DNA from 2 places in the Pantoea sp. X-Soil-YNGN-844 genome. Region 2 is predicted to be linked to the other one. Evidence: predicted binding sites of a transcription regulator. Region 2 holds the regulator's gene; the other holds the start of a gene.

Region 1 (4,585 bases), 1.3 Mb from region 2:
TGGATCACCGCGCCCAGCTCTTCGGTAAACAGAGCAGCCAGCGCATCGTTGCCCAGCGAGGCGATATCAACGTCGATACCGCAGTGACCGGCAAACGCCATTTCGGCCAAGGTCACCAGCAGACCACCGTCGGAGCGGTCGTGGTAGGCCAGCAATTTCTGCTCAGCCACCAGCGCCTGAATCGCATTGAAGAAGCCCGCCAGCTGTGTCGCATCACGCACGTCGGCAGGTTTATCGCCGAGCTGACGATAGACCTGCGACAGCGCGGTTGCGCCCAGCGTATTCGCGCCGTTGCCCAGGTCAATCAGCAGCAGCAGGTTGTCCTGTTCCGCCTGCAGCTGTGGCGTGACGGTACGACGAACATCTTCGACGCGGGCAAATGCAGTAATCACCAGCGACAGCGGCGAGGTCATCTCACGCTGTTCGGTGCCTTCCTGCCAGCGGGTTTTCATCGACATCGAATCTTTACCGACCGGGATAGTGATCCCCAGCGCCGGGCAAAGCTCTTCGCCGACCGCTTTCACCGCTGCATATAAACCGGCATCTTCGCCCGGATGACCGGCTGCAGACATCCAGTTAGCCGAGAGTTTCACGCGTTTCAGCGAACCAATCTGCGTTGCCGCCAGGTTAGTCAGTGCTTCACCCACCGCCAGACGACCCGACGCCGCGAAGTCCAGCAGCGCAACCGGAGAACGTTCGCCCAGGGCAAAGGCTTCGCCGTGGTAGCTGTCGAGACTGGCGGTAGTCACCGCACAGTTGGCAACCGGGATCTGCCACGGGCCGACCATCTGATCGCGCGCTACCATGCCGGTCACGCTGCGGTCACCGATGGTGATCAGGAAGGTTTTCTCCGCTACGGCAGGCAGATGCAGCACGCGATTCACCGCATCGACCAGCGTAATGCCGTCGCGCTGCAGTTCGGTACCCTGTGCCTGCTGTGTCACCACATCACGCGTCATCTTCGGCGTTTTGCCCAGCAGCACGTCAAGCGGCATGTCGATTGGCTTATTATCGAAATGGCTATCTTCCAGGCTCAGGTGCAGTTCTTCGGTCGCTTCACCAATCACCGCGAACGGAGCACGTTCGCGCTGGCATATCGCCTCAAACTGTGCGAGCTGATCGGGCGCGACGGCCATCACATAACGTTCCTGTGATTCGTTACACCAGACTTCCAGCGGGCTCATGCCTGGCTCGTCACTCAGGATGTCACGCAGGTTAAACCGGCCACCGCGGCCACCATCGCTGACCAGCTCCGGCATGGCGTTGGAAAGGCCGCCCGCGCCTACGTCGTGAATAAACAGAATCGGGTTCTCATCGCCCAGCTGCCAGCAGCGGTCGATCACTTCCTGGCAACGGCGTTCCATTTCCGGGTTATCACGCTGAACCGAGGCGAAGTCGAGATCGGCATCCGACTGGCCCGAGGCCATGGATGATGCCGCGCCGCCGCCCAGGCCGATGTTCATAGCCGGTCCACCCAGCACCACCAGCTTCGCGCCGACGGTGATTTCGCCTTTCTGCACGTGATCGGCACGGATGTTACCGATGCCGCCCGCCAGCATAATCGGCTTGTGATAGCCGCGCAGCTCGGTGCCGTTGTGGCTGGTGACCTGCTCTTCATAGGTACGGAAATAGCCATTCAGTGCCGGACGACCAAATTCATTGTTAAACGCAGCGCCGCCCAGGGGCCCGTCGGTCATGATTTCCAGTGCGCTGACGATGCGCGCCGGTTTGCCGAAGTCTTCTTCCCACGGCTGTTCAAAGCCCGGAATGCGCAGGTTAGAAACCGAGAATCCAACCAGGCCCGCTTTGGGCTTGGAGCCGCGTCCGGTTGCGCCTTCATCACGGATCTCACCACCGGAACCGGTCGCGGCACCAGGCCACGGCGAGATGGCCGTTGGATGGTTATGCGTTTCCACCTTCATCAGGATATGGGCAGCTTCCTGATGCCAGCGGTATTCGCTCTCGCCGGCGTCAGCAAAGAAGCGGCCAACCTCTGACCCTTCCATCACGGCGGCGTTATCTTTATAAGCAGAGAGCACGAAGTCCGGCGTCTGCTCCATGGTGTTTTTGATCATCTTAAACAGCGACTTCGGCTGTTTCTCGCCGTCGATAATCCAGTCGGCGTTGAAAATCTTGTGACGACAGTGCTCAGAGTTCGCCTGCGCAAACATATAGAGTTCAATGTCGTTGGGATTGCGGCCCAGCGCGGTAAATGCCGCCACCAGGTAGTCAATTTCATCGTCTGCCAGCGCCAGACCCAGCGAGATATTTGCCTGAACCAGCGCCTGACGGCCCTCACCCAGCAGATCGACGCTCTTCACCGGCTGCGGCGTATGGTGCGCAAACAGCTGCTCAGCCTGCGCCAGATCGCTATAGACCGTCTCCATCATCCTATCGTGCAGAAATGTACCCAGCGTCTGCCACTGCGCTTCTGTCAGTTGCAGAGCCTGCACATAAAAAGCCAGACCGCGTTCCAGACGGCGTACCTGCGGCAGGCCGCAGTTATGAGCAATGTCGGTGGCTTTGGATGACCAGGGCGAAATGGTGCCGGGACGTGGCGTCACCAGCAGCAGACGTCCCTGCGGGGCATGTTCAGCGAGAGAGGGACCATACTTCAGCAGGCGTTGCAGGCGGCTCTGTTCGTCAGCGGTTAAAGGCGTACTGACATCAGCAAAATGGATGTACTCAGCGTAAATATCACTCACCGGCAGATGAGCGTCCTGAAAGCGGGTCAGCAGTTTGTTTACACGAAATGCCGACAGGGCGGGCGAACCACGCAGAATTTCCATTAATAAGTCTCTCGTCAGGGCGCCGGGCGACGCTTGATTGGGCGCAACAGGGAAAACGGGGCGTATTATAGAGAAAGCGACCTCGCGACGAAACCGTTTGCGCACAATTTTTGGCAACCCGGATTTGCCTGAATTTTGCGCAAAAGCTGCTATAAAAGTTGCTCAGTGTGATTTTGTTGCGCAAAATGCCCCTCGCTCTGGGAGTTCAAAGAAGATAAATACTGCCTTTAAAAGACAGAGGCCTTAGAGCCAGCGAGAGATAACTATTTGAAACGCCTAAAATTTAATTATCTGTTTATCGGTCTGGTTGCCGTGCTGTTAGCGTTAGCGCTGTGGCCATCCATTCCCTGGTATGGGGGTGGGCAGGACAGGATTTCACAGATTAAATCACGGGGAGTCCTGCGGGTCAGTACCATCAACTCCCCATTAACGTACTACACAGTTAACCAGTTACCGGCCGGTATGGATTATGAGCTGGCAAAACGCTTCGCCGATTATCTTGGCGTCAAACTGAAGGTGACGGTTCGTCCTAACCTGAGCGATCTGTTTGATGACCTTGACGAGGGTAAAGCCGATTTGCTGGCCGCTGGCCTGAACTACAACAATGAACGCCTGACGCGCTATCAGACCGGGCCAGGTTACTACAACGTTTCACAACAGCTGGTCTATCGCGTGGATAAGCCACGCCCTAAAAACCTCGGTGACTTAAAGGGGCGGCTGACGGTTGCGTCCGGATCGGCCTATCTGTCCACGCTGAAGAGCGCGCGTTCCAATCAGTTCCCCGATCTGGACTGGGCGATCTCCACCGATCAGAGTCCTAAAGCCCTGCTGGAAGCGGTCGCCGACGGCAAGCTCGACTACACCATTGGTGACTCGGTGACCATCGCCCTGCTGCAGCGCATCTATCCGCAGCTGGCGGTGGCGTTCGATGTTACCGATGAAGAGCCGGTGACCTGGTATGTGCGGCACAGCGATGACGACAGTCTGAATGCAGCAATGCTCGACTTCTTTAATGGTATGGGCGAAGAAGGCGCGATGGCGCGGCTGGAGGAGAAATACCTCGGTCACGTCGGCACCTTTGACTATGTTGATACCCGCACATTCCTGCGCGCCATCGACAATACGCTGCCCGACATCAAGCCGCTGTTTGAGAAGTATGCCACCAGCATCGACTGGCGGCTGCTGGCAGCGATCTCTTATCAGGAGTCGCACTGGAACCCGCAGGCTACCTCACCGACCGGCGTGCGCGGCATGATGATGCTGACGCGTAACACCGCTGATAGCCTGGATGTGGGCGATCGAACCGATCCCGAACAGAGCATTCGCGGCGGCAGTCAGTATCTGCAGGATATGATGGCGAAGGTGCCGCAGACCATCCCGGAAGATGAGCGCATCTGGTTTGCGCTGGCGGCTTATAACATGGGTTATGCCCATATGCTTGACGTCCGCAAGCTGACGGCACGCCAGGGCGGTAATCCGGACAGCTGGGCGGATGTGAAGCTACGTCTGCCCATGTTAAGCCAGAAGCGCTACTACACTCAGACAGCTTATGGCTATGCCCGTGGGCATGAAGCCTATAACTACGTAGAGAATATCCGCAAGTATCAGATAAGCCTGGTGGGTTATCTGCAGGAGCAGGAGAAGCGTCTGGCGCGGCAGGCTGAAGCCCAGGCCGAACTGGCGAAGGGCTACCCGGCGGTCGAACCGAAGATCGCCATGAACTAACCCTGGCGTTGCGCCTGACGCAGCGCTTTTTTCTGCTCGCGACGCATACGGAAGAAGTCGCTCAGCATGGC
Region 2 (4,585 bases):
CAGGCACCCAGCAACGGTGCCAGCGCCGGCGAGAGCGCAACCAGCGGCATAATCGTGGCAAAGACTTTGTTGGCGCGCGCGGCAGGATAGCGATCCACCACCAGCGCCTGCCAGCTCACGGCCGCAGCACAGACGCCAATCGCCTGCACAAAGCGCAGCGCCAGCATCAGAGTGATATCATTCACCCACAGCATGCCCGCACAGCCGACGCCAAACATGGCCAGTCCGGCCAGCAGCACCGGTTTGCGGCCAATGCGATCGGAAAGCGGTCCCCAGAAGAGCTGACCACAGGCGAAGCCCGCCAGGAAGAGACTCATACTGGCGCTGATCAGGCCCGGCGAGGTATTAAACGTTTGCTGCATCGCACCAAAGGCGGGCAGATACATGTCAGTGGCTAAAAAGCCGAGCATGCTCAGCAGGGCAAGATAGGGCATAAATCCTTTATTCGACAGCATCTCATTCTCATTTTTGCAGGATAAACGCGGCAGAGTGTAAAAGGTGCGTTTGCCGCTGTGAAACGGTAATATTTGCCGGTTGCTGTTAAAATTTTTGAAGGCAGATTATGTGGTCAGAATATGCATTAGAGGTCGTTGACGCGGTTGCCCGCGGGGGCAGTTTCAGCGCCGCCGCGCAGGAGTTACATCGGGTGCCCTCTGCTATCAGCTACACGGTGCGTCAGCTGGAGAACTGGCTGGCAGTGCCACTGTTCGAACGCCAGCATCGCGAAGTAGTGCTGACGCCAGCAGGCGAACATTTTGTCCGGGAAGGGCGCAGCGTCATCAAAAAAATGCTTGCCACCCGGCGGCAGTGTCAGCAACTGGCCAACGGCTGGCGGGGGCAGCTCAGCATTGCCGTTGACCGTATCGCAAAACCTCAGCGCACCCGGCAGCTGGTTAAAGACTTCTATCGCCACTTTCCCGATATGGAACTGATCATCAGCTATGAAGTTTTTAACGGCGTCTGGGATGCGCTGGCCGACGGTCGGGTGGAAGTTGCGATTGGGGCCACTCAGGCGATTCCGGTAGGCGGACGGTTTGCATTTCGCGATATGGGTATGCTCAACTGGCGTTGCGTGGTCGCGCCCGAGCATCCTCTGACGCAGGCGAGCCAGATCGATGATGATACGCTGCGTAGCTGGCCGTCACTGGTGCTGGAAGATACATCACGCGCACTGCCGCGTCGTATGACATGGACGCTGGATAACCAGCGCAGGCTGGTGGTGCCGGAGTGGCAAACCGGACTGGAATGCGTGCAGGCAGGCTTATGTGTGGCGATGGTGCCGGGTCATCTGGCCAGACCACTGCTCGACAGCGGCGAGCTGGTCGAACTGACGCTGCCGGTGGCATTTCCGGATAGCCCCTGTTGCGTCAGCTGGGCTGAGGATCGCGCATCACCGGCGACAGGCTGGTTGCTCAGCTATCTGGGTGATGCGCAAACTCTTAATCAGGAGTGGTTAAGCGAGCATTAACGGCGATAGTCGCGGAACGGGCCATCGGCCACGGAACGGCGCTCAATCAGCGTGGGATGGACCTCAATCGTTTGTGACACTTCGCGCTTACTGGTAATGCGGTCCAGAAGCATTTCCAGCGCTTTCTCACCCAACTGGGCTTTAGGCTGATGCACTGTGGTCAGGGCCGGTGCGAAATAACGGGCGTTGCGCACATTGTCATAGCCGATCACCGAAATATCCTGTGGGACGCGCAAACCCATCTCGTCGGCGGCGCAAATCGCGCCCATCGCCATGATGTCACCGCCACAGAACACCGCCGTCGGACGCTGCTTCTGCGACAGGATCTGCTGCATCGCCTGATAGCCCGATTCCGGCTCAAAGTCACCCTGTACAATCCACTCGGCACGCGGCTGAATACCCGCTTCTTCCAGTGCCTTCAGGAAACCGGCATGGCGTCCGCCGCCGGTGTTACGCTCCATCTGACCGGGGATAGCACCAATATCACGGTGTCCGCGTTCAATCAGATAACGTCCCGCCAGATAGCCGCCCTGGAAGGCGTTATCGAGAACCGTATCGGTAAAGTCGGCGCGCGATTCACCCCAGTCCATCACCACCATCGGGATATTGCGGTTCTCTTCCAGCATCTGCAGCAGATCGTCCGGATACTCAGAGCACATCACCAGCAGGCCATCGACGCGCTTCTGCGCCATCATGCTGAGGTAGGCGCGCTGTTTTTGCAGGTCGTTATGCGCATTACCCAGAATCAGCGTATAGCCTTTATCAAAACAGTGGTTTTCAACCGCTTCAATAATTTCAGCGAAATAGGGCGCTTCGCTGGAGGTGGCAAGCAGGCCCAACGTTTTGGTGTGGTTTACTTTCAGGCTGCGCGCCACCGCACTTGGCGAGTAGTGCAGTTCCTTAATTGCCTGCCAGACCGCCTCGCGTGTCTCTTCAGCGACAAAGCGTGTTTTATTGATGACGTGCGAAACGGTGGTCGTTGAGACGCCAGCGCGTTTCGCCACATCTTTAATTGTTGCCATGAAAATCGGACTCCAGTGCTTACCTAACTCTATGATAAGCGTAATGTTAAACGTTTGCGTCTGCTCAGGGTTTTTTCCGCAAAAATGCGGCTTTTCTGGCCGGTAAACAGGCGACTGGCGGAGAAAAAACGCCTGAAAAGATGCGCAAACGGAATCAGGGATGCGCGCGTTGCGCAACAAAGGCGGGATTCTAACAAGGCTGAACGGATAAAACGAGATTTTTACCGGACCCTGTGGGAAAATGCCATATCCCTGCAAAGTGTGTGACTAAGGAGCAAGCAATGAGTACCGATTTGAAACTGGCTTTGATGACCACTATCGGCTGTCTGCTGATGATTGTGGCCTTTAGTTTTACTGCCATTCTGCACTAATAAAAAAGCCGGGATTATCCCGGCTTCTTTCGGACTATACTGCTGCTCAGCGAATGGTTTTCGGCGTCATCACCCGACGGGCACCAATATAGTGGCGCTGCCAGTAATCTTCCCCTAATGCACTGATCTGAATATCTTTGCCGGTACGCGGCGACTGAATAAACTTGCCATCGCCCAGGTAAACGCCGACGTGGTCTGCCGTGCCGCGGCCATTAATACGGAAGAAGACCAGATCGCCTTTCTCCAGCGACTCACGCTTGATCGGCGCGGCGTCTCGCAGGTGATACATTTCATTAGCGGTACGCGGGATCTTAAACTTCACCAGGTCTTTATAGGCATACCAGACCAGACCGCTGCAATCGAAACCTGTATGTGGAGAAGTGCCGCCCCACTGATAGGGTTTACCCAACTGCCCCATCAGCTTGGTCATTGCGGTCTCACGCGCCTTCTGATAGCGCTGGCGGTGGGATTTGCTCATTTTAATCGTGCCTGGCTCGCGGGTGGTGACCTCAGCGGTTTTCAGCTGGCGCTGATGCCCATAGCGTTTCTTCTCTTTGTTTTTTTCTTTGCTTTTGCTGATACGGGCGGTTTTGAGCGAGGTCTTCTTAGCAGGCGTCTGTTTAGCAGTGAGTTCGACTTTTTTCTGTTTTTTCGTTTTAAGTTTTTGATCAGGGCTGAGACGAGTTTTTTTTGTCACCGTTTTTACCGGGCGACGCTTGCGGCGTTCATCGTCGCGCGCACTCTTTTTCTCTGCTTTATGCGTACTGACGTTCACCGGCGCGTGAGGCGACGCAGCGGCGATGTTGAAAAACAGTTGCGCAAAGGCCAGCATAAAAAGCGTAATGATTAAACGCATAGTCCATTAATTAGTTAAGTTGTCAGGGCCACTACGCACCGCGACAAAGTTGAGATTAATCTGATCCAGGATCAGTGCCCAGGCCATTCTAGTCCAGTTCGCTTAAAAACTGTAATGCCTTTTAATGTTAATCTTTGCAGCCCACGTGATTGCACTGAAAATGAACATTTTCAGCATGTTATACCAACGGAATTATTACGAATTATTAAACTGTTACCAGCTGTTAATACCTGAAGTTAAATGTCCTGCGAGCGGGACTTAACAATGATGGTCATTTAATCGGGCAGCGAGCAAAATCTCATTTTCAGTCACGCTGCGAAGTCGCTACAATAAACAAACACGAAGTAACGAATTAAGGAAGGCAATTATGAGTACTGTAGAAAAAATTCAGCGCCAGATCGCAGAAAACCCGATCCTGCTGTACATGAAAGGTTCCCCGAAACTGCCAAGCTGCGGTTTCTCTGCACAGGCGGTGCAGGCGCTGTCAGCCTGCGGTGAGCGTTTTGCTTACGTGGATATTCTGCAGAATCCGGACATTCGTGCTGAGCTGCCGAAATACGCTAACTGGCCGACCTTCCCACAGCTGTGGGTGGATGGTGAGCTGGTCGGTGGATGCGACATCATCGTCGAGATGTTACAGCGTGGTGAACTGCAGTCGCTGATCAAAGAGACCGCAGAAAAATTTAAAGAAGCAGAATAAAAAAAGGCCGACATCATGTCGGCCTCTTTCATTGTGGCATCCCTTATGCGGATGTCGTGGCGTCTGCGTCACCCCCGGCGAAGGGCAGAGGCCAGCCACCTAACCGTTTCCAGCGGTTCACCAGTTCGCAGAACAGTGTCGCTGTCTGCTGAGTGTCATAGAGCGCTG

What was found. The regulator PurR, encoded in region 2, represses purine synthesis genes. The targets are predictions, from matches to a motif close to CANGCAAACGTTTGCNTG.
Region 1: the regulator PurR is predicted to act here: its motif matches at 2,876-2,893, upstream of purL (phosphoribosylformylglycinamidine synthase).

What each region holds. Positions count from the first base shown of each region.
Region 1 covers NZ_AP036007.1:3,079,418-3,084,002, forward strand. Annotated here, with positions in the region: gene purL (phosphoribosylformylglycinamidine synthase) at 1-2,789, opposite strand, end outside; gene mltF (membrane-bound lytic murein transglycosylase MltF) at 3,057-4,514, shown strand; gene tadA (tRNA adenosine(34) deaminase TadA) at 4,511-4,585, opposite strand, start outside.
Region 2 covers NZ_AP036007.1:1,823,052-1,827,636, forward strand. Annotated here, with positions in the region: gene punC (purine nucleoside transporter PunC) at 1-455, opposite strand, end outside; gene punR (DNA-binding transcriptional activator PunR) at 563-1,468, shown strand; gene purR (HTH-type transcriptional repressor PurR) at 1,465-2,490, opposite strand; gene cydH (cytochrome bd-I oxidase subunit CydH) at 2,772-2,861, shown strand; gene AC6I8C_RS08480 (C40 family peptidase) at 2,908-3,717, opposite strand; gene AC6I8C_RS08485 (Grx4 family monothiol glutaredoxin) at 4,082-4,417, shown strand; gene rnt (ribonuclease T) at 4,461-4,585, opposite strand, start outside.